4 regions of the Glutamicibacter sp. BW80 genome follow, and region 3 is predicted to be linked to each of the others. Evidence: riboswitches for the same ligand, from Rfam matches in the RefSeq annotation. Region 3 holds a riboswitch; each other region holds the start of a gene.
The links. A riboswitch is a leader RNA that binds a small molecule or an ion and turns the genes downstream of it on or off. The one in region 3 is predicted to bind S-adenosylmethionine.
Positions count from the first base shown of each region.

Region 1: another riboswitch for S-adenosylmethionine. It lies ahead of CIK76_RS09355 (acyl-CoA dehydrogenase); the one in region 3 lies ahead of CIK76_RS18035 (aminotransferase class I/II-fold pyridoxal phosphate-dependent enzyme).
Region 2: another riboswitch for S-adenosylmethionine. It lies ahead of CIK76_RS13960 (bifunctional o-acetylhomoserine/o-acetylserine sulfhydrylase); the one in region 3 lies ahead of CIK76_RS18035 (aminotransferase class I/II-fold pyridoxal phosphate-dependent enzyme).
Region 4: another riboswitch for S-adenosylmethionine. It lies ahead of CIK76_RS09320 (ABC transporter substrate-binding protein); the one in region 3 lies ahead of CIK76_RS18035 (aminotransferase class I/II-fold pyridoxal phosphate-dependent enzyme).

Region 1 is NZ_NRGV01000031.1:221,063-226,704, forward strand. It holds gene CIK76_RS09350 (LLM class flavin-dependent oxidoreductase) at 1-698, opposite strand, end outside; gene CIK76_RS09355 (acyl-CoA dehydrogenase) at 763-2,097, opposite strand; SAM riboswitch class I at 2,114-2,213, opposite strand; SAM riboswitch class I at 2,479-2,586, shown strand; gene CIK76_RS09360 (ABC transporter ATP-binding protein) at 2,592-3,404, shown strand; gene CIK76_RS09365 (aliphatic sulfonate ABC transporter substrate-binding protein) at 3,467-4,483, shown strand; gene CIK76_RS09370 (ABC transporter permease) at 4,489-5,310, shown strand; gene acs (acetate--CoA ligase) at 5,343-5,642, shown strand, end outside.
Region 2 is NZ_NRGV01000050.1:141,032-146,673, forward strand. It holds gene CIK76_RS13950 (SGNH/GDSL hydrolase family protein) at 1-677, shown strand, start outside; gene CIK76_RS13955 (homoserine O-acetyltransferase) at 770-1,915, opposite strand; gene CIK76_RS13960 (bifunctional o-acetylhomoserine/o-acetylserine sulfhydrylase) at 1,918-3,273, opposite strand; SAM riboswitch class IV at 3,354-3,471, opposite strand; gene CIK76_RS13965 (VOC family protein) at 3,646-4,290, shown strand; gene CIK76_RS13970 (GNAT family acetyltransferase) at 4,357-4,767, opposite strand; gene CIK76_RS13975 (type II CAAX endopeptidase family protein) at 4,830-5,612, opposite strand.
Region 3 is NZ_NRGV01000075.1:29,110-34,751, reverse strand. It holds gene CIK76_RS18045 (DUF1852 domain-containing protein) at 1-436, opposite strand, end outside; gene CIK76_RS18040 (LysR family transcriptional regulator) at 559-1,500, shown strand; SAM riboswitch class I at 1,739-1,829, shown strand; gene CIK76_RS18035 (aminotransferase class I/II-fold pyridoxal phosphate-dependent enzyme) at 1,950-3,260, shown strand; gene CIK76_RS18030 (cystathionine gamma-synthase) at 3,257-4,477, shown strand; gene CIK76_RS18025 (HNH endonuclease) at 4,498-5,642, shown strand, end outside.
Region 4 is NZ_NRGV01000031.1:210,682-216,323, reverse strand. It holds gene CIK76_RS09335 (methionine ABC transporter ATP-binding protein) at 1-184, shown strand, start outside; gene CIK76_RS09330 (methionine ABC transporter permease) at 181-876, shown strand; gene CIK76_RS09325 (MetQ/NlpA family ABC transporter substrate-binding protein) at 902-1,813, shown strand; SAM riboswitch class I at 2,130-2,220, shown strand; gene CIK76_RS09320 (ABC transporter substrate-binding protein) at 2,343-3,983, shown strand; gene CIK76_RS09315 (ABC transporter permease) at 3,995-4,951, shown strand; gene CIK76_RS09310 (ABC transporter permease) at 4,967-5,642, shown strand, end outside.

The DNA.
Region 1 (5,642 bases), on a different contig from region 3:
GAGGCGCCGGCCTGGTAGATCACCGGGGTGCGCTGCGTGCTTGGCTCGGTGATGGCGATGCCTGGAACCTTGAAGTACTTGCCCTCGTGATTGATCGGGTGCACCTTGGAATGGTCGGTGTAGACGCCGGATTCCTTGTTGTTCTGCACCGCGTCCTCTTCCCACGAGCCTTCGAGCAGCTTGTAGACCACTTCGAGGTACTCATCGGCGTGGTTGTAGCGCTCGTCGTGCTCCATCTGGTCTTCTTGGCCCATGTTTCGGGCGGCCGACGGCAGGTAGCCGGTGACCACATTCCAGCCCACGCGGCCATTGGTCAGGTGGTCCAGGGTGGCCAGGCGGCGCGCGAAGGCATAAGGGTGCTCATAGGCGGTACCCGCGGTGACGCCGAAGCCGAGGTTCTCGGTGACCGCGGCCATCGCGGAGACGAGCATCATCGGGTCGTTGACCGGCGCCTGTGCACCGCTGCGCAGCGGAGTTTCGTTGGTGCCCTTGTAGACGTCGTAGGTGCCCAGCACGTCGGCGAGGAACAGCCCGTCGAATTTGCCCTTTTCCAGCACCTTGGCCAGGTGGGTCCAGTAGCCCAGGGTGTTGTAGGTCGACGCCTTGTCATCCGGGTGGCGCCAGAGGCCCGGCGACTGGTGCACTACGCAGTTCATATCAAAGGCGTTAAAAAGGATTTCGCGCTTGTTCTCGCTCATTGGTGTGCCCCTATCCATAGAAGAAATCTGGTAAGTCTAAAAATCAGTGTTCGAAGAGTGTTGCCTAGCTGCCGGAGAACCGGTTTGCTCCGGTTACCGTGCCGGTGACGGACAGCCGTTGGGGCTGCACGCCGTTGATCTCGTAGTCCCCCACGATGCGCGCCTTGTAGATCGCCGGATTGTGCGTCGCGATGGTGCGGGCGTTGCGCCAGTGGCGGTCCATATTGCAGCTATTGCGGGTGGAGGATGCACCCAGCGCGTCGAAGAGCTTGCTGGTCGCACCGATGACCAGCGGCTGCACGATCGTCTGGGCGCGGTTGGCCGCCAGTTCGCACACGGCAAAGCGCTCCTCGGCATTCAGGTTCGCATCTGCCATGGCTGATTCGACCTCCAGCACCGCGCCCATGACCACGGACTCCGCGGCGAAGATTTCGGCGGAGACCTCGCCGACGAGCTGCAATACCTGCGGTTCGCGGTGCACCGGAACTCCGGTGCCGGTGCTGAAACTGCGGGTACGCGCCTGCACCGAGGAGCGCAGGTCGTTCAGTGCCGCGCGTCCGATTCCGGCCTGTACCGCCATGAGCACGAGTTGGAAGATCGCGGCTTCCGGATCCGTGGGGTCCTCCGGCATGAAGGTGTCCACCGGAACTTCGTGGAATTCGGTGCTGCCGGTACCGGTGAGCTGTTGGCCGAAACCGTCCCAGTCATCGAGGATTTTCACGCCGCTGTGCTGGGTGGAAACTACCGCGATCTGGCGCCCTGGGAGTTGCGGGTGCGCCACCGCTACGGTGGTCCAGTCGGCGAAGATGGTGCCGGTGCAATAGAACTTCCGCCCGTTGACCAGCCAGCGCGACCCCTCCTCGGTGACCTTGGTGTTGAGCAACCCGAGGGCGTTGCCGCCTTCCTCGGTGTAGGCGTTGCCCACGATCTGCCCGGAGCTGATCCGGGCAACCCATTTGCTGCGGAGCTGCGCATCTTCCAGGCGCACCGCGTTTTCCACGAAGGCAATATGCGCGCGCCATAGCTGGGCCACATGCGAGTCCGCCTCGGCTAATTCGATGAGCAGCCGGAAGACATCGCTCAAGCGTGCCCCGTGGCCGCCGTCGGCGACCGGCAGGCGCAGCGCACCGAAGCGCTCGCGGTTCAGCAAGCCAACCTGTTCAAATGGCAGGATCCGCTGCCGGTCGCGTTCTCTTGCACCCGAGGCGATCTGCGCGAATACCGGACGGAAAATGCCGGCAAGCCGTTCATACTGCTCGTCAGCGCCGGGGCCCGGGGTGATCTTCAGCAGCTGCCGGGTAGGAAGTTCTTGTGGAAGGTCGTCAAGCCCCACCGCGCTACCCGCAATAGACGGGTCGCTGAGCGCATTAAAGTCGCCAGCGGGATCGCCAAATGACATCGGAAGTCCTCAATTCTTTCCATCGGTCCTGGCTGTAGCACCGTCCCGCGCCAATATTTGGTGGGTGGTTGCTGCGACGTCGACGAGCCAGATCTCTCGGTCGCTCTGGATGGTTCGTAATCATTTGTAGCCTGAGGTTTACATCGCCATCAACCCGGTTAGTCACATTTCGTCGTGTGCGGATGGAGATTGAAATGCATCAAGGACAGCACTTGCCTAGCGAGGTCGAACGCAATACCTAGCGTTTAGCGATTTTTCGGCCAAATACGCGATTGATGAAATAAAAATCGAAACATCACGATGATGTGACGCATCTATCGAATATTTTTCATGTTACGAAAGATTTGCATTGAAATCGTTCGAAGGCCTGTAATAGTCGTGTAACCATCCCGAGCGGCTAAGAGATCTGGCTCTGTGACGCCGCAGCAACCACCACACACGGTTAATAAACCAAACGGTGTCCGGTGCTACCGCCAGGAACGATGGAGATGAAAATGACTACAGCCTTTGCCTTGCCCGAGACCGTCCAAAGCGCAACGGCGCTCGACGTGGAGTTCCTCGAGCTATCGCGTACTTTCACCGCCAAGAAGGAAAGCAACACGGTGCTTCGCGACGTGAATCTGCGCCTCGAAGCGGGCCAGATTGTTGCAATTCTCGGCGCAAGCGGTTGCGGCAAATCCACTCTCTTGCGGGCGGCCTCCGGCCTGGACCGCCCCTCCACCGGGTCGGTGGTCATCGGAAGCCGCGCCGTGACGGGGATAGATGAGCGGTGCGCCGTTGCATTCCAGGAACCACGGCTATTGCCTTGGCGCTCGGTCCGAGACAACGTGTCCATCGGCCTTGCGCCGGGAACCGACAAGCAATCCGGGCGCCAGCTGATCGCCGAGCTGCTGGAGCTGACCGGCTTGAGCCACGCAGCAGATCTGCGCCCACGTGAAATTTCCGGGGGCATGGCTCAGCGGGTTTCGCTTGCTCGCGCGTTGGCCCGGCGCCCGGGCGTCCTGCTTCTCGACGAACCCTTTGGTGCGCTCGATGCGCTGACCCGAATGAAAATGCAGGATCTGCTGCTGGCCATCCATAAGTCTTTCCCGACTACCGTGCTGCTGGTGACCCACGACGTCGATGAGGCGCTGACTCTCGCCGACCGCATCGTCGTGCTGGGCCGACCCGAGGGCCAGGCCTCGGCGACTGTGATCGAGGATCGAGTCCTGTCCGCGGCGCACCCGCGCAGCCATACGAGCAGCGAATTCGTCGCCCACCGCACAGCGCTGCTGAGCCTGCTCGGCGTTGATCCGACGAACCACTAGCACTTTCTACCGCACTCATTTGGTCCCGCGGGCCTTCCCTTCGCACAAATCAAGGATTTTCCATGCTCTCGAATCGTTTTTCCCGTCGCGCCGCACTATCCGTAGCAACGCTTGGCATTTCGGCCCTGGTGCTGACCGGATGCGCGGGCGAGAACGCCGCAGCCGACGGCCAGACGCTGTCCATCGACTTCGCCACCTACAATCCGCTGAGCCTGGTCCTGAAAGAAAAGGGGTGGCTGGACGCCGCCGCTAAGGAACAAGGGGTCAGCGTCGAATGGATCCAGTCGGCCGGCTCGAACAAGGCCAACGAGGCGCTGCGCGCCGATGCCGTGGATGTGGGATCCACCGCCGGTTCGGCAGCACTGCTGGCCCGCTCCAACGGCTCACCTATCAAGACCATCTCGCTGTATTCGCAGCCCGAATGGTCCGCCCTAGTGGTGAACGAGGACTCGGATATCAAGTCGGTCAAGGACCTTGAGGGCAAACAGGTCGCGGCCACCAAGGGCACCGACCCCTACTTCTTCTTGCTGCAATCCTTGGCCGAAGCCGGTCTGAGCGATTCGGACATCACCTTGCAGAACGTGCAGCACGCCGATGGGCGCACCGCGCTGGTCAACGGTTCGGTCGATGCCTGGAGCGGCCTGGATCCGATCATGGCCGATGCCGAACAGGACGGCGCGAAGCTGCTCTACCGTAACTTGGACTTCAACACCTATGGCGCGTTGAATGCCCGCGAAGATTTCATCGAGGAAAGCCCCGAACTCGCCCAGCTGGTGGTGGACTCCTACGAGAAGGCTCGCGGATGGGCCGCCGCCAATCCTGGTGAAACGGCGAGCATTCTGGCCGAGGTTGCAGGTCTGGAGGCCCCGGTCGCCACCCAGGTGATCGAGGAACGCTCGAACCTCGACGTGGACACCGTGCCGGGTGAGGATTTCATTTCGGTGCTGCGCAATATCGGACCTACCTTCGTGGCCAACAAGGACGTCTCCACCCAGGACGCAGTCGATCAAGCGCTGGAATCCCTGGTGGATGAGCAGTTCGCTGCCCAGGCCGACGCGACGAAGATCGCCGGGGAATAAGCAACATGTCTTCAGCGAACCAAACCCAGCAAGCCAGCACGCCGGTGCAGGCACGCGAAAGCCTTGGCGCCAGGCTTCTGAAGCTACCGCACTGGCTGCTCGCGCTGATCCTGCCGCTCATCGTCTTGCTCACCTGGCAGGTGGTGACGACCACCGGCATCGTCGCGCCGTGGTCCTTGCCGACTCCGGCGGCCGTGGTGGCCGCGGCCGGCGAACTGCTCGAAGGCGGCGAGCTGGGCAAACATGTGGGCATTTCGACCCAGCGTGTACTGCTCGGATTCTTCTTCGGCTCGCTGCTCGGCCTGCTGTTCGGCGCGCTGGTCGGACTGTCCCGGCTCGCCGACGCACTGCTCGGCCTGAGCATCGGGGCGCTGCGCGCCGTGCCTTCGCTGGCCTGGGTTCCGCTGCTCATCCTGTGGATGAAGATGGGCGAGGACTCCAAGGTCACGCTGGTCATCATCGGCGCATTCTTCCCGGTGTTCACCACCGTTGCCTTGGCCCTGCGCCACGTGGACCGCCAGCTCATCGAAGCCGCGCGCGCGTTCGGACTGAACGGCCTGAAGCTGCTGCGCACCGTGCAGCTTCCCGCGGTGGTTCCCTCGGTCTTCTCCGGGCTTCGCCTCGCCTTGGCCCAGGCCTGGCTGTTCCTGGTCGCCGCCGAACTGCTCGGCGCCTCCATGGGGCTGGGCTATCTGCTCACCGACTCGCAGAACAACGGTCGCATCGACCGGTTGATCCTGACAATTATCCTGCTCGCCGTCTTCGGAAAGATCACCGATGCCCTGCTCTCGGTAGCAGAACGCTGGGCGATCAACCGCTGGACCTAAGCCAACAACTCGAATCACGTTCAAGGACCGCAATGACCACCATCGAATTGGCCAGTACAAATCAGCCCTCCAACGCCGAGGCACGCCAGGAGTTCTGGGACGAGGCGGCGAACCTGCTTGACTGGGACACCCCATGGCACACCACCAGCCAGATCATCCCGGCAGACGCACAAGCCAAGCGCGGCCCGCAGATCTCCTGGTACCTCGGGGGCAAGCTCAACGCCGCGGTGAACTGCGCCGACCGCCATGTGGCCGCCGGCAACGGCGAGAAGGTCGCCCTCTACTTCGAGGGCGAGCCCGGTGACCGCATCGCGGTGACCTACCGGAACCTC
Region 2 (5,642 bases), on a different contig from region 3:
CCTATGCAAACTTAGCCATCCGCGGACGGCTAATCAATCAAATAGTTGCAGAACAGCTTGAACCAGCAATCGCGCTTAAACCGGATTTGATCAGCATTTGCGCGGGCGGAAATGATGTCATCCGGCCCGGCGGCGACCCGGATAAAATCGCCGAAAAGCTAGATGGCGCCATCAATGAGTTAAGTGGCACTGGGGCCACCATTGTTTTACTGACCGGCCCGGACATTCGCGACACCCCGGTACTTGGTGGGATTCGTGGCAAGGTCGCAATTTACAACGAAAACGTCCGTGCCATCGCCCAACGTCATGACGCAGTCGTGGGAGATCTCTGGGCATTGAGCGAGCTGCGCCAAACACAAATGTGGGATCCGGATCGCTTGCACTTTTCCCCCGCGGGCCACCAAGTGATCTCCGCAATGGTGCTCGATGCACTGAACGTTCCCCACGAACGCGTCATGGACGCGCAATTAGAACACGCAACCCGAAGCTGGCGCGAAGCACGAATTGAAGACCTGCAATGGGCTCGCGAGTACTTTGGTCCGTGGATCCTGCGCAGGATTCGCCACCAGTCTTCCGGTGATGGAGTTAGCGCAAAAAGACCGCTTCCCACGCCCTTCGCCGTGCAGCCGCCGAATGCCTCGCTGGGTGCTGGAGATAGCGCTCCCGGACAAAAATAAAGACACAAAACAAATGGGACGTGGTTTGTTGCACCGATTACTGGTGCGAAAATCCACGTCCCAAATGTATATGACTGCTTAGTTTTTAGCCCTTAGTCATCAAAGACTAGGGCGGTCAGTACCGGTCCAAGTTGCTTGGCGTCCGTCAGGAAACCGTCATGTCCAATCGGTGAATCGATGTAATGCACCGGCTTAGGCTTCGGCAACGAGGCGGCGAGCAGTTCAGACTGCGCCGGGAAGTACAACCGGTCGCTGTTGACCGCGGCGACCACCACATTCACCTTCTCCAGTCGAGCCAGCGCAACCGTGAGCGATTCGTAACCGCGCGCCACGTCATGGCTCATCAAAGCCTCGGTGAGCACCAGGTAGCTATTCGCGTCAAAACGATGAACCAGCTTGGTCGCCTGGTGATCAAGATAGCTTTCCACCTGGTATCGGCCGCGTGGGCCGCGTGTTGTAACAAACGGCTGTTCGCCGGTCTGCGCATTACGCGCAAACCGCGCTTCAAGCTCAGCCTCCGAACGATAGGTAATATGCGCCAGGCGTCGAGCCAGGCCCAATCCGGCATCCGGGCGCACTCCGTTGGCATAGTAGTCGCCCTGCGCAAAGTTGGGATCGAGGCGAATGGCCTCGGTCTGCACCTGCGCAAAAGCGATCTGTTCTGCCGTGGCTTGCGCCGTGGAGGCCATCACCACCACGTTCTTTACGCGTTGCGGGAATTCAACCGCCCATTCAAGGGCTCGTGCCCCACCCATGGAACCGCCGATGACCGTATGCCAGGAGTGCACCCCGAGCAGGTCGGCCAACCGCGCTTCGAGGCGCACGGAATCCTTGATGGTAATAAAGGGGAAGCGTGAACCCCAGGCGTTGCCGTGCTCATCTGGCGAACTAGGTCCGGTGGACCCATTGCAACCACCGATGATGTTGATGGCCACGACAAAATACTTGTCGGTATCAACAGTTAGCCCGGGGCCGACAAAATCTTCCCACCAGCCCGGGGTCTGCGAATCTCCGCGCGATACGTGCGCATCACCGGTCAACGCGTGCTTCACCAGCACCGCGTTGGTCCCCTCCGCGTTAAGCTGGCCCCATGTTTCGTAGGCCAACTCGATCTGCGGTAGGTAGCCACCGGTTTCGAAGGTGTACTCCCCCACGAACGCACGACGCAAAATGCCGTCTTGCCCGTCGGTAAGTTCCTGCGATGGCAGAGTTTCTTCGGTAGTCACTATGGATGCCATGCCTAAAGGGTTTCCTGCAATTCCTGGTGAGAGAGCTGCTTAGTGGCAGCAAAACCAAGTTGCAGATCAGCGAGAATATCCTTGATGTTTTCAAGTCCCACACTCAACCGAACGAGGCCCGGACGCACACCGGCGGCCAGACGTTCGTCTTCGGTCAATTGCGCGTGGGTGGTCGACGCCGGGTGGATGACGAGCGAACGAACGTCACCGAGGTTGGCCACATGTGAATGCAGCTCCAGCGCATCCACAAAAGCCTTGCCAGCTTCGAGTCCACCAGCAATATCGAAGGCAATAATCGCGCCGACACCGTTTGCCGAGTACTTCTGTCCGCGTTCAAACCACGGCGAGGAAGGCAGGCCAGCGTAAGCGACCTTTTCAACCTGCTCCTGGCTTTCAAGCCAGACGGCTACTTCCTTCGCGTTTTGCACGTGACGCTCGATACGCAGAGACAAAGTCTCCAGACCTTGAGCAATAAGGAAAGCATTAAACGGTGCGACAGCCGCGCCCAGATCGCGGAGCAACTGCACGCGAGCCTTCAGAATGTAGGCAAGATTGGCACCAAGGATGCCATCAACGCCCAGATCGCGGGCGAACACCAAACCGTTGTAGGACTCATCGGGGGTGTTGAAGTCCGGGAAACGTTCCGGATCCTTCGCAAAATCAAATTTGCCCGAGTCCACGATTACGCCGGCAATGGCGGTGCCGTGACCACCGAGGTACTTGGTGGCCGAGTGGATGACGATATCCGCGCCCCACTCGATGGGGCGGATCAGATATGGGGTTGCCAAGGTGTTATCAACCAGCAGTGGAACCCCGACCTCATGGGCAATCTGTGAGACTCCCTCGATGTCCAAAATGTCTTGGCGCGGGTTGGAGACGACTTCACCGAAGAAGGCCTTGGTATTTGGCTTCACCGCTGCACGCCACTGATCCAAGTTGTCTGGATCCGCCACGAAGGTGACCTCGATACCGAGCTTGCGCAGCGTGTGCTTGAGCAGGTTCTGCGTTCCACCGTAGAGGCTCGGGCTGGCCACCAAGTGGTCTCCAGACTGAGCCAAGTTGAGAATTGCGAGGGTGGTTGCTGCCTGCCCCGAGGCGACCAGCAGTGCGCCGACGCCGCCTTCAAGATCCGCGATACGGTTTTCGACCGCTTCCTGCGTTGGATTACCGATACGGGTGTAAATCGGCTCCAGCTCCTGCAGTGCGAAGCGAGCCGCGGCGCTCTCGGCGTTCGGGAAAACAAAAGACGTGGTTTGGAAAATCGGCAGGGCACGCGCACCGGTGACCGGATCTGGTTGCTGCCCGGAATGGATCTGACGTGTTTCAAAAGACCAGTTGTTACTCATGGTTTCCTCCATATTGTTTGTCGACTATGGGGGTACACCACTCAAAAACACACCGACGGCAAATTCCTCGTCGAGGAGCTTTCGAAGGGGGTAACCCGCGCTTGTCCTCAACGCTTGGTGCGTCGAGGGCCAGGTCTTCACCCGGGGCACCCCACCGCGGCGGAGGGTTGCCGCCCAGTAAGCCGGGGCTTGTTACTGGGACTCATGACCTGACTCAAGTCTGCCCGATAGCCGAAGAATTTGGCAATATGAGATAGCTTAACGTGACTCAATCGGTCATATAGATCTTTAATGAAGAAATTTATGCAGACTGTTCGATCCCACCATTACCACTTAGGGTCGCCTAAGTCGAGACTGAGATCACATAGTGACATGATGGGGCACATGATGAGGCTAGATCACGTTAGTTACGCATGTGGCCCCGATGGGCTCATGCCAACCGCCGAAAGAATCTCCAAGGCTTTGGGCCTGGAATTCGTCAAGGGGGGCGTACATCCGCGTTTTGGAACGCGGAATGTAATTTTCCCGCTCAAGCACAACCAGTACCTAGAAGTTGTTGAAGTTCTAAACCACCCTTCCAGCGACAAAGCACCGTTTGGGCAGGCAGTACGAGCCCGCTCCGAGCTTGGCGGCGGCTGGATGGGATGGTGCGTTTCCGTTGAAGACCTCTCCAGCGCCGAAGAGCGGCTGGGACGTAAATCTGTTCCGGGAAACCGCAAGTTCCCAGACGGCCGCGAACTCACCTGGCAGCAAGTTGGAATCAAGGGGCTCATCGCTGATCCGCAGGTTCCGTATTTGCTTCGCTGGGACGCAGGAACGGAGGATCTGCACCCTTCGAAGGCTCTAGAGCCTGTAGGTGCGATTCAAAGCATCACTATCGCTGGTTCCCGCGACCGCGTCCTAGACTGGCTAGGCCAGCCAGAGAACGTCAATCTTGGCGCGGTGAGCATGGAATACGAAGCACCCAACGGCACTCCGGGCATCTTGTCGGTCACCTTTGAAACCGACAATGGTTTGGTCACGCTATAACAAAGAACGTCGAAATAAAGGGTAGGTGCGGACGGCAACGTCCTCGCCTACCCTTTGTCGTTCCAACTATCCAAGCCTTTTGCCTAGGACCACCACTTCTTGAGCTTCGTAGCCTAGCCGCTCGTAAAATCCGATCACATCAGTGTTCTCGGTACGCACCATGAGCTGTACTTTGGGCACCCCTTGTTCAGCAAGCCAACGCGACGCTGCCCCCATAATCTCCTGTCCAAACCCCTGGCCCTGCATGCCGGGTTGGACCGCCACGTAATATAGCCAGCCTCGGTGTCCGTCGAACCCAACCATGGCTGTAGCTACCAGTCTTTGCTCATGAGGTCCCGCAAGAATCGTAGAGCTCTGATTCTCCAGTGTTTTACGTGCATCTGCCTCCGGATCATTCCATGGCCGCGTAAGCTCGACGCTCCGCCACAGGGCTGTTGCTTCGCCTATTTCGGTCAGTTTGAGTTCACTGATTTGCATAAGTAAAACGTACCGTTGAAAACGTCGTTTATTGCCATTGCGCAATGCTTGCCGTTGTGGGGTTAGCCTCCGATACCGATAGCGGGGCCGAAGAGCATGAACCCGACAAATCCCACTGCGTCCAACAAGAAGTGCGCGATCACCAACGGCATCACTCGCCCATATTTCTGGTAAATCCAACCGAAAATCACACCCATGGCTATGTTTCCCAGCATCGGGCCGACGCCTTGGTAGAGGTGGTAGCTACCGCGGATCAGCGCAGATCCGAGAATCAGCGTCCACGGTCCCAGGTTCAGCTTCTTACCGTAGGTAAACAGGAAACCGAGCATGATCACTTCTTCAAGCACCGCGTGGCGTACGGCAGAAAGCAGCAGCACCGGCACGCTCCACCAATAGTCACCAAGATTAGCCGTGGACAACGCGGTGGTTACTCCCAAGGCACGGCCTGCGGCATATACGCCCAGGGTTCCAAGGCCCATGGCAAGAAACAATCCGGCCCCAAGTAACAGATCTTTACCCGGACGGCGGAAGTCGAACCCTACATCCTTCACGCTTCGGTCCAGGGTGCGGTGCATCAAATACAGTGCGAGAAGAACCGGGATCAGTGCGAAGAAAATATCCAGCAACTGATAGGACAGGTCGAAGTATTCGCGCGTGTTTAACGGATTATTCATCGACGTGGTCTGGTCGCGCAACGGCGCACGGCTCACCTTGTCGGCGAAACTAATCAGTGAATACACCGCGCTCTGCCCCAAAGACAGGGCTAGAACCAAGATGATCTCAAACCTGAGAGTTTTGCGGGTTGCTGTCTGCTCAATTTGTTCAGCGTTCACATTTTCGATCATAGGCTGATCTGACTGTGCGCGTGCTGAGGA
Region 3 (5,642 bases):
AATCTTCAGGCAATTTAGGGGCACCGGAGCCGTTGCCGGCCGCCGGAAGCACCACGCTGAAGTCGTAATCGCGCACATAGGAAGAGAAATTATTGCCCACCATGCCGTGGCTGCGGGTGCTGGTGGCTCGGTCCACGATGGTGGTGTCTAAGACTTCAAGCAGCGGGAACTGCTCCGCTGCGTTCGCCGAGTCGAAGTGCACATTGGCGGAGATGATCTCCAGCTCGAGTTCATAACGATCGCCCTGAGGATTGTCCCAGTGAGCCAGGGAATTAAAGCGGCGGTTGATCATCGTCAGAGCGTTGCGCAGGTTCTCCTGGCGGTTTTCCCCGCGGGCCAGGTTGGCGAAGTTTGTCGTGACTCGTGAGCTCGCACAGGGGGTGTAGTCTTCGTCGAATTTGGTGGTGCTGATGCTGAAGGTGAACGCGTCTGCCATGGTGGCCTATCTGGTGCTCAGTGGCCTGGGCCGGCCGAAAGTAAGTCGATGCGTCCATCATGCAGTGAGATCGAGGATATCAGGTAACTCGATATAACTATGGATTCGTATAGACTCGCACTATGGTTCAGGGGACGAGTGGTTTGACACTGCAGCAGTTGCGCTATTTCATTGCGGTCGCCAGCGAGGGGTCGATCTCCGCGGCGGCTGACCTAATTTACGTCGCACAGCCGAGCATGTCGGCGGCGATGAAGGAGCTCGAAGCCCGCGTGGGACGCACCTTGCTGGTCCGCTCGGCCAGGGGAGTGACGCTCACCGCCGAGGGAGCAGAATTCCTTGGTTATGCCCGGCAGGTTCTGGAGCAGGTGGAGCTGCTTGAGCATCGCTACCTCGGGCGTCCCTCGGTCCGTCGCCTGCTCGGCGTCTCCACGCAGCACTATTCCTTCTCGGTGGATGCGTTTGTCAGGATGGTTCAGGCCAGCGGGGCCGAGGAATATCAATTCTCGCTGCGCGAGACCCGCACCGAACAGATCATCGAGGACGTGCGCACCCTGCGCAGCGACATCGGCATCCTCTATCGCAACGACTTCAACCGGAAGGTCATCGACAAGCTGCTGCGCGAGTCCCGGCTCGTATTCCACCCCCTGTTCCTCGCCGATCCGCACATCTTCATTTCGCGCAGCAACCCGCTGGCCTCCCGGGCGCGGGTGACGCTCGAGGAACTCGAAGACCTGCCGCGCTTGACCTTCGACCAGGGTGCGAACAACTCGTTCTACTTCGCCGAGGAAGTGCTCTCCACCAGCTCCAGCAAGCGCGAAATCCAGGTTTCGGACCGCGCGACGATTTTCAACCTGATGATCGGCCTGGGCGGGTACACCATCTCCACGGGCATCATCAGCGACGAGCTGGACCCGTCCATCGTCGCCATCCCGCTGGATGTCGATGAGCGCATCGAGATCGGCTGGATCGACCATGCAGCGATTCCGCTGACCGAGCAAGCGCGGCGCTATCTGGACGAGGTGCGCTCGGTCGTCTCAAGCTTCGGAGTTGAGCTCCTGGACTGAATCCCCGGGCCCCAAGACGTAACACCGTGTCATTTGGCGGACCGCCGGCGACATAATAGTTGCGCAAAACCCTGGCTCTTCAAGGATTCTGGCGGTTGCCGCGCGTCACAAAGGGACTGCGGGCCGGGCCCCATTACGGGACTGGCGCGGGATGTGAAGCCAGGTGCCCCTGTATGAAGCGCGGGTGTGGGCGTCGTTTGCGCCGCCGGATGCCGATGTCCAACCATGGAAGAACAACAACCCATCAAGAGCGACCGAGAGATCTGGCTCGTAGACGTCGCAGCAACCATCGGGAAACCGAAAGGTGCTAATGCCAGGAACGATGGAGCAGTTCCGAACGTGCCATAAGGCGCCATGCTTCGTACCGTTGTGGCCTCAGGTCGGCCGAGGGGCGGTATGTCGCCGGGTGTTCGGTGCACTCTCTCGTGGATCAGAAACGAGAAGGAGCTATGAGCCAACGCCAAGGAACCGACGCGGTCCATGCAGGGTATCGTCCGAGCGGAGATTTCCGCCCGATGCTGCCGCCACTGCACAATTGCGCAGCGTACCAGTTCGAATCGCACGCAGAAGCGATCGAAAAATTCGCGTTGCGCCAGTCCGGCTTCACCTATTCACGCACCGGCAACCCCACCGTGGCCATCCTGGAACAGCGGGTGGCCGCCCTTGAAGGCGGAGCCCAAGCGGTAGCCACCGCCTCGGGGCAGTCGGCCGTTGCGCTCTCGCTGCTTGCCCTGACCCAGGGTCCTAAGCACATCGTGGTTTCCTCCTCGCTGTACGGCGGCACCGTGGACCTGTTCACCGACACCTTTTCCGACTTCGGCATCCGGGTCAGCTTTGTCGACCAGGCCGACCCCGCAGCTTGGGCCGGGGCCATCGAAGAAGACACCCGGGCGTTCTTCCTGGAGTCCGTCTCCAACCCGCTGTGCACCGTGGCGGACCTGCCCGCTATCTCGGCGATCGGGCACGAGCACAACATTCCGGTGGTCGTCGACAATACGCTGGCCACCCCGCTGAATATTCGCCCGCTGGATTTTGGCGCCGACATTGTGGTGCACTCGGCCACCAAGGGGCTAGCCGGACACGGCTCGGTGCTCGGCGGCGTGGTCGTGGACTCGGGGAAGTTCGATTTCTCGGATTCCACCCGCTGGCCGCAAATCGCCGCCCCGCGAGTGCGGCTGAACAATGCCTCGCTGCTTGAACGCCACGGATCGGCCGCCTACGCCATGCTGGTCCGCTCCAAATTCCTGCACGACCTGGGGCCGGCCTTGGCCCCGGCCAGCGCCCAAGGCATTCTGACCGGCATCGAAACCTTGCCGGTACGTGCCGCACACGTGCAGCGCAGCGTGAGCACCCTGATCCAGGAACTTGCAGATCACCCGGGCATTGCGGCCATCCACCACCCTTCGCTGCCGGCCCACCCGAGCCACGAGCTGGCCAAAAAGCTCACGCCCAAGGGCACCGGTTGCGTGCTGGCCATCGAACTGGCCCACCCCTCGCTGGTGTCCCCGGTGATCGACGGGCTGCAGCTGATTTCCCTGGCCGCAAATGTGGGCGATACCCGCACCATGGTCGCCCACCCGGCCACCATGACGCACTGCCGGCTCTCCGCGGAGCAACTTCTCGCCGCGGGCCTGAACACCTCCACCCTGCGCATTTCGGTGGGGCTTGAAGACCCCGCCGATCTGCTCGCCGACCTCACCCAAGCGCTGGACGGCGCACTAAACCGGGCCCTGGCCCCGCAAACCCAAGGAGCATCATGAGCGGCTTCAACACCCTCGCCGTACACGCCGGCCAGCATAAAGACCCGCACACCGGAGCCGTGGTCCCACCGATCTACCAAACCAGCACGTTCATCCAGGACGGAATCAACGTCTTGCGCTCCGGGCACGAATACTCCCGCGGCTCGAACCCGACCCGCGATGGCTTCGAAGCGCAGCTCACCGCCCTGGAAGGCGGAGCCGCGGGGTTCGCCTTCGCCTCGGGCATCGCCGCCGAAGACGCACTGCTGCGTGCGGTCCTCGAACCCGGCGATCACATCGTCCTTGGCGCCGACGGCTACGGCGGCACCAACCGGCTGATCTCCAAATTGCACAGCAAATGGGGCATCACCTCTTCTGCGGTGGATATCACCAACCTGGACTCGGTGCGCGCAGCGGTGCGCCCGAACACCGCGCTGCTTTGGGTGGAGACTCCCTCCAACCCGCTGCTGGGCATCGCCGATCTTGCCGGCTGGGCGGACATCGCCCGCGAGCACGGCGCCCTGCTGGTAGTGGACAACACCTTCGCCACTCCCTACCTGCAGCGGCCTTTGGACTTCGGGGCCCACGCGGTGGTCCACTCCACCACCAAGTACATCGGGGGACACTCGGATGTGCTCGGCGGCGCGGTGATCGTCGCCGAGCACCTCTTCCGTGGCCAGGCGCTGGCCGAAGCCGTCGGCTTCCAGCAATTCGCCGGCGGCGCGGTGGCCGGCCCGCAGGATTCCTACCTGGCCGCACGCGGCCTGAAGACCTTGGGATTGCGCATGGAACGCCACTGCGCCTCCGCAGCTAAGCTGGCACGCTGGCTTGATAGCCAGCCTGAGGTGACGCGGGTCTATTACCCCGGGTTGGAATCCCATCCCGGCCATGAGCTTGCGGCGCGTCAGCAGCGGGGTTTTGGCGGCATCGTCTCGTTGCAGCTCACCGACGAACCCGCCGCGCGCGCATTCGCCGAATCCATGGAGTACTTCCAGCTCTCGGTCTCCCTGGGCGGGGTGGAATCCCTGGTCTGCTACCCGCGCGAAATGACCCATGCCTCGCTGATCGGCACCGAGCTGGAAATCCCGGCCAACCTGGTCCGCCTTTCGGTGGGCATCGAGGAACCCGAGGACCTCATCGCGGATCTTTCCCGCGGGTTGGCCGCCGCGCGTAACGCCGCCGGCCCGGCACGCACCACTTGTCCACAGCCGGCGAGAGAACCCGCACTGCAGCTTTAACCACCGCGCACACTGGGGCCATGGACAACTCCCGCAGCACCGCAGAGGCCCTGGGCCAGCTGGCCCGGGGCCTGGCGCTGATGACCGCCGCGACGCAGGCCATCGCCGCCGAGACGCCCGCCCCGGGGCACGCCGCCTACTTCGCCTGGCTCACCGAGCGGGCCGCCGCGGCCGTGGCCCACGCGCAGATCCATGCGGCCGACGCGCTGCGCCGCAGCGGAGCGCACAAGCTGGACCAGCAGTCCCTCCAGAAGATTTCCGACGCCGGCTCGCAGACGGCACCCGAAGAGCTCGACGCACTGCACGGGCAGACCACCACCGGCCGGACGCAGTTCAAGGCGACCGCGGAGTTGCTGCACGGCTGGCTGGGCGTGCCCGCAACCACCGCGCGGGAACGCCTGGTGCAGGCCGATTGCCTGATCGCCGGGGTCGACGAAGCCGGGCAACGCCTCGACCCCTGGCTGCCGCAATTGGCAGAGCAGTTCGCCGATCCCGCCGCAGATCCGCGCCTGGTCGTGGGGACGGCGAAGAAGATCCACGCGGCCCGCAACGATCTGGGCCAAGGAGCCGAGGGCGAGGCCGCCAAAGCGCGGCTGCAGGCCGAAGCGGTGAGCTTTATCAAGAACGAACCGGAAACCGCGCGCAAGCATGTGGCGGATCTGGTCGCGCAGGTGAAGGCCGGGAAGCGGCCGATGAAGGCGCTGCTGGCGGAAATCGGCTTTTTCAAGCTCGGGGTGCGCAACGGGCTGGTGGAGTACTTGCTGCGCGTGCTGCCTGCGCAGGCGGCGCAGATCGAAGCGTTCCAGCAGGCGCTGAACAATCCGAAGACGATCGCGGGCAACCGGGAGGCGTTGAAGGATTTGGATGCCGAGCTGACCGGGGAGCCAGGCAGCGCGTGGGACGACTCGGATTCGATGCCCGGCTGGGCCAAAGGCGACGCGGATGCCGAGAACGTCGAAAACCGCCCAGCGCATGCCGAGCCCGGCAACGACGCCACCGAGCCCGCGGAAAACGACGAGCCAGGCAACGCCGTGGAGCGCGGCAGCGCAGCCCAGGATGAAGAACCGGCGGCTCCGGCGGCGGAAGCCGAAAGCCGCCCAGCGGATCTGCCCGGCGGCTGTCCTGCAGCGCCGGCGCTCCCGGGCACCGATGCGCCGCGGTTCTC
Region 4 (5,642 bases), on a different contig from region 3:
CGGTGGCTCCGTGGAAGCACACCACGAGGGAACGCTGGGCCGCGTTGAAATCGGTCTCGCGGGCATTGCCGCAGAACGAGCTATTGCCGTCTTGGCTGGATGGGGATTGCGCGCCACGCCACGATCCCAGCAGCTCCTCGCGAGTGTGGCCGACCGCGCGGAACGCATCGAGGTGGCGGTATGAGAATCCCAACCGAAAGCGCAGCGGTCGGTACCGACACCCCATGGAACGAACTGCCCGCCCTGATGCTTCCTGCCTATGGACAGACCTGGGCAATGGTCGGCATCGTGATGGTCTTGGTGATCATTTTTGGCGGCATCATGGGTTTGGCGCTGTTCAACACCGACCGGCAGGGTCTCTTTCCGCACGACAAGAGCCATGCGGCACTGAGCTGGTTCGTCAACATGGGACGCTCATTGCCGTTCCTGGTCTTGATGGCGGCGATTATTCCATTCACCAAATGGGTGACCGGAACCACCATCGGCATTTGGGCAGCAGTGGTGCCGATGACCATTGCGGGCATTCCCTTCTTCGCGCGGCTCGTGCAGAACGCGCTCAATGATCTGCCTAAGGAGAACCTGGCCGTCGGGCTGGTGACCGGTGGATCGCCGCTGCAGATCATCGGGGCAACCCAGATCCGTGAGGCGCTGCCCGCCCTGGCCTCCGCCGTCACGCTGAACACCATCTCGATGGTCGAGTATTCGGCCATCGCGGGAACCATCGGGGCCGGCGGCATCGGCTATCTGGCGGTCACCTACGGCTATCAGCGGTTCGACATGAATGTCATGCTTGCCACGATCCTTGCGCTCATTCTGACCGTGCAAGCAGTCCAATTCCTCGGCGATCGCATCGCCCGCGCGCTGGCCCGCCCCTAAGCGCCCTAGAACAAACGAGAAGAACATGACGACTTCACCCAAAGGCCATGACCATGGCTTCACTCTGCGTAAAAACACCGCGAAACTGCCTTGGACCATCGCGGCATGCGCGACCATTGTGGCGCTCGTCCTTGGCGCGTTGCTGGTTCAGCAAAAGTCCGCTCCAGCGCTCGCGTCCACCGAGCCCGGCAAAACGAATTTCAAGGTCCATTTTGAACCGGCAATGGCCGGGGAAGAGAAGATCCTGAAATTCGTGGCCGAGACCATCGCGCCGGATTATGGAATCGAGATAGAACCCATTGGGCTTCAGGATCCAATCCAGGCGAACCGCGCCGTGGCCGAAGGGCAGTTCGACGCGACCATCTTTGAACATGAGTGGTACATGCGGCAATCGGCAGAAGCCGCCGGCGTGGAATTGACGCCAACCGTTGAACTGTACCAATGGGGCTTCGGTCTGTATTCCACCCGCTACGAATCGGTCGAGGTTCTCCCCGAGGGGTCGACGCTGCTCCTGCCTAACGACGTCGCCAACCAGGGGCAAGCGCTCTGGCTCCTGGAGCGCGAGGGACTGCTCGGCCTGAACCCCGACATCGAACCGCGTACCGCGAAGATGGCCGACGTGGTTGACAACCCGCGCGGCTTCGAGCTGAAGGAAGCAGACCTCCTCGCCATGCCGCGCATGCTAGACGATGTGGATGCAGCCATCGGATACGTGTCGCAGTTCGATGCCGGAAAGGTCGGCCGCGACAAGGGAATCCTGTTCCCGGAACCGCCTAGAACCTTCGCCTCCAAGCTGATCTTCGGCACCGAGTTCTCCAAAACTGCCGATGCAGCCAAGCTAATCGAGGTGTTCTCCGATCCAAGACTGCAGGAATACCTGAAGAACACCGAGGATCCGTTGGTCCAAGGAGTGCTGACTCCGGTATCCGCCGAGTAGGGCCGCTCACTGGAACTATGCGAACGGCCAGCCTGAACCAGAGAGGTTCGGGCTGGCCGTTCGCTTTTATCCCGAATGTTTCGTTGGCGAGCGAGCAAATCCACCCTTGATCACGCGGGGCCGGGGATACTGCTGTCAAGGAAATCTTTTCAGCAGCGTCACGAACTGACTTATGACGATTAGTGACCGGCTTCAGGGCCTGTATTAGTCCCAAAGTGTGTATTGGGATGACTTCGTGACGCGCATATAACGTCATGGTTGGTCACACCGCACCTGCGCGCGCAGACTTAAATTGTTCGGCAAAGACACCGAATGATAACCATCCAGAGCGACCGAGAGACCTGGCTCGTTGACGTTGCAGCAACCATCCCGGCAGGGAGCGGTGCTAAGGCCAGGACCGATGGAGATTGCTAGATTTCGCAACGGTCCGCACAGGGGAGAAGTCTGCCTTCTTCCCGCCCCGCAATACCGCGGCAGGATCGGGATTTCGGCGTAATCCTCGGGAACTTACCGAGAGGAACACCAGAAAATGCGCAACACACCACTGAGCCTGAAGGCCGCGGCACTACTCGCAGTTCTAGGTCTTGCGCTGACCGCCTGCGGCGGCAACAGCGCATCCACCGCGGGGAGCTCCGAGCCGGCAGCTTCCGCGGAAGCAGGCACGCCGGTAACGGGCGGAACCTTCACCTTTGCCGAGGTAACCCCGATCAACAACTGGCAGACCCAGGCCGCTCGCTTCTACGAGAAGGCGAATGTGCTGAACTCGGTGCTGGACCGGTTGACCTATTTTGATACCGAGTCCGGCAAGCTCGTAGGCTGGATCGCCTCCGAGTTCACCGCCAATGAGGCACAGACCGAATTCACCTTCACCATTCGTGATGGCGTCACCTTCTCGGACGGCACGGCCCTGGATGCCGAAGCAGTCAAGGAAAATCTGGACGCGCTGGGCTTAGGCGTGAAATCCGCGCAGATTCAACCGAACGTCGACTTTTCAGCCTACAAGGGCTCCGCGGTCGTCGGCGAGGACCAGGTCAAGGTGACCTTGAAACGCCCGGATGCGAATTTCCTGCGCTCCACCTCCTCGGTGACCGCCGGGCTGGTATCCCCGGGCACCCTGGAACTGGACAATGCAGGGCAAACCGCAATATCGCAGATCGTCGGTTCCGGACCGTTCGTCTTCGAATCCGAAAAGCCAGATGAAGAGGTCGTCTTCACCAGCCGCGATGACTACGCCTGGGCCCCGGAAACCGCAGCAAACCAGGGCGACGCGTACCTTGAAAAGCTGGTCGTCAAGTACCTGCCAGAAGTTGCCCACCGGGCCGGCGCGGCGCAGTCCGGCCAGGTCGATTTGGTCCGCGGACTGCAGCCCGTTGACGAAGAGGTGCTCAGCGCCGGAGGCGGGCAGATCTTCGCCGCCCAGGGCGTGGACCTGACGACCAACCATGCCGCGATTCGAATCGGTTCGGGCAAGCTGGCCGAGACCAAGGTGCGCCAGGCGTTGCAGGCGGGAATCGACCGCCAGGCGCTGAAGGACACGGTCCTCTCGGACAGCTACGTGCTCGCAGGTTCGATCCTCAACCACCAGGCACCGGGCTTCGTGGACCTGTCTGCCGAGCTCGGCTATGACCCGGAGAAGTCCAAGGCCTTGCTTGAAGAAGCCGGCTGGAGCGTTGGCGCGGACGGGATCCGTGAGAAGGACGGCAAGAAGCTTGAAATCACGGTGGCCAGCTCGAATAACTCCGTGGTCATCAAGCCAGCCTTCGAGCTGATCGAACAGCAATGGCGGGAGATCGGAGTGCAGCTGGTCAACCGTGCTGCGGACAATTCATTTTTGACCAAAGCCATGGTCGATGACCAGATCGAATTCTTCGGAACCCGCCAGTTCGCCTACGGCGGCCTGGGGCCGGTCTACGCGCCGGCGACAAATAACCAGACGTTGAACGCCGACAAGGAACTGAACGAATTGTTCACCCGCGAGCAGGCGGCGACCACCGAAGAAGAGCATCTGAAGCTCGTCGGCGAGGAGCAGCGCGCGCTGGTACTGGACAAGGCACTGACCCTCGTGTTGTGGGACGAAGTGCAGGTGTACGGCGCCAACAAGGACGCGCACATCGACTTCACCTCCGGCACCGCACCAATCTTCCAGGGCGCCTGGAAGAGCAACGGCTAAAGGAACTCATCATGGGTGGATACATCGCTCAACGCATCGGTCAGGCACTGCTGGTGATCCTGCTGGCCTACACCGCGGTCTTCCTCGCGGTGCAGGCCCTGCCGAACGACCCGGTCACGATCTTCCTCTCGGCCGACTCGTCTGCGGATCCGGCAACGATCGCGCAGATGAAGGCCTACTACGGCTATGACCAGCCGCTGATCGTGCAGTACTTCACCCAGCTCGGTGCGCTGCTGACCGGGGACCTGGGCTATTCCCTGTCCTCCGGCTCGGCGGTGTCCACCCGTATCGGCGAGGTCATCGGCTCCACGCTGGTGCTCGCCGGGAGCGCCTTCGCCCTGGCGCTGGTGCTGGCGGTCGCGCTGACCGCCGCCGCCAGCCTGTCGCGCCGCACCCGGGTCCGCAACGCCCTGCTGAATCTGCCACCGCTGATGATTTCCATCCCGGTGTTTTGGCTCGGACTGGTGCTGCTTCAGGTGCTCGCGGTGCAGCTCGGGGTGATGTCGCTGTTCCCGGACGGCTCGTTCCTCTCGCTGGCGGTGCCGATCCTCGTTCTGGCCATCCACCTCAGCGCACCCATCGCCCAGGTGCTGATCAAGAGCGTGCACGAGGTGAACACTCAGCCCTTCGTCGACGTCTTGCGGGCCAAGGGCGCCAGCGAGGCGTGGATCTTCTACCGGCACACGCTGAAAAACGCCGCACCGGCGGCGCTATCCATTGCCGGGATCACCATCGGCACGCTGCTCGCCGGTTCCGTCATCACCGAGACGGTTTTTGCCCGCGCCGGCCTGGGCCAGCTGGTGCTGCAGGCGGTCACGGTGCAGGACATCCCGCTGGTGCAGGGACTGGTGCTGCTCACCGCCGCCGCCTTCACCGCGGTAAATCTGCTCGTCGACCTGATCCACCCGAAGCTTGATCCACGCATCATCACCTCCCACGCCGGTTCGCCTCGCGCGCTGGCGGCCTAGGGAAAGGAACCGATCATGAGTCTTTTGACCGAACGAGGCAACCCGGCCGTGGAGCTGGCCCCTGGCAGCGCGCTCCAACCGGAGCATGGCGCCACGCCCAGAACCACGCTGCTTGGCTGGTTGCGGAACTGGTGGGTGCTCCTCCCGCTGGCGCTCCTGCTCGCCTGGGCGGTATTGCCGGGGCTGTTCACCGGACAGGACCCGCTCACCGGGGTGCCGCAGCAGAAGCTCGCGGAACCGTCGCTGGCTCATCCCTTCGGAACCGACCACCTGGGGCGCGACGTCTATGCCCGGGTGGTCCACGGCACCAGCCAGACGCTGATGACCGCCGGGCTGGCCTGCCTGATCGGCAGCGTGGTGGGCAGCCTGCTGGGTCTGCTCGCCGCCACCGCCGGCCGTTTCGCCGACTCGGTCGCGATGCGCTTCGTCGACGTGGTGCTGGCGGTGCCGGCCTTCCTGATCGCGCTGATCCTGGTCACCGCGACCGAACCCGGTCCATTCTCGCTGGGGCTCGGCGTGGGCATCGCCTCGATCGCGGCCTTCGCACGGCTTGTCCGCACCGAGGTGCTGCGCGTACGTTCGCGCGACTTCGTGCAGGCGGCGCTGATGAGCGGTGGCGGCTACCTCACCGTGCTGCGCCGCCATATCATCCCGCATGTGATCGGCCCGGTGCTCGCCCTCTTGGCGGTCG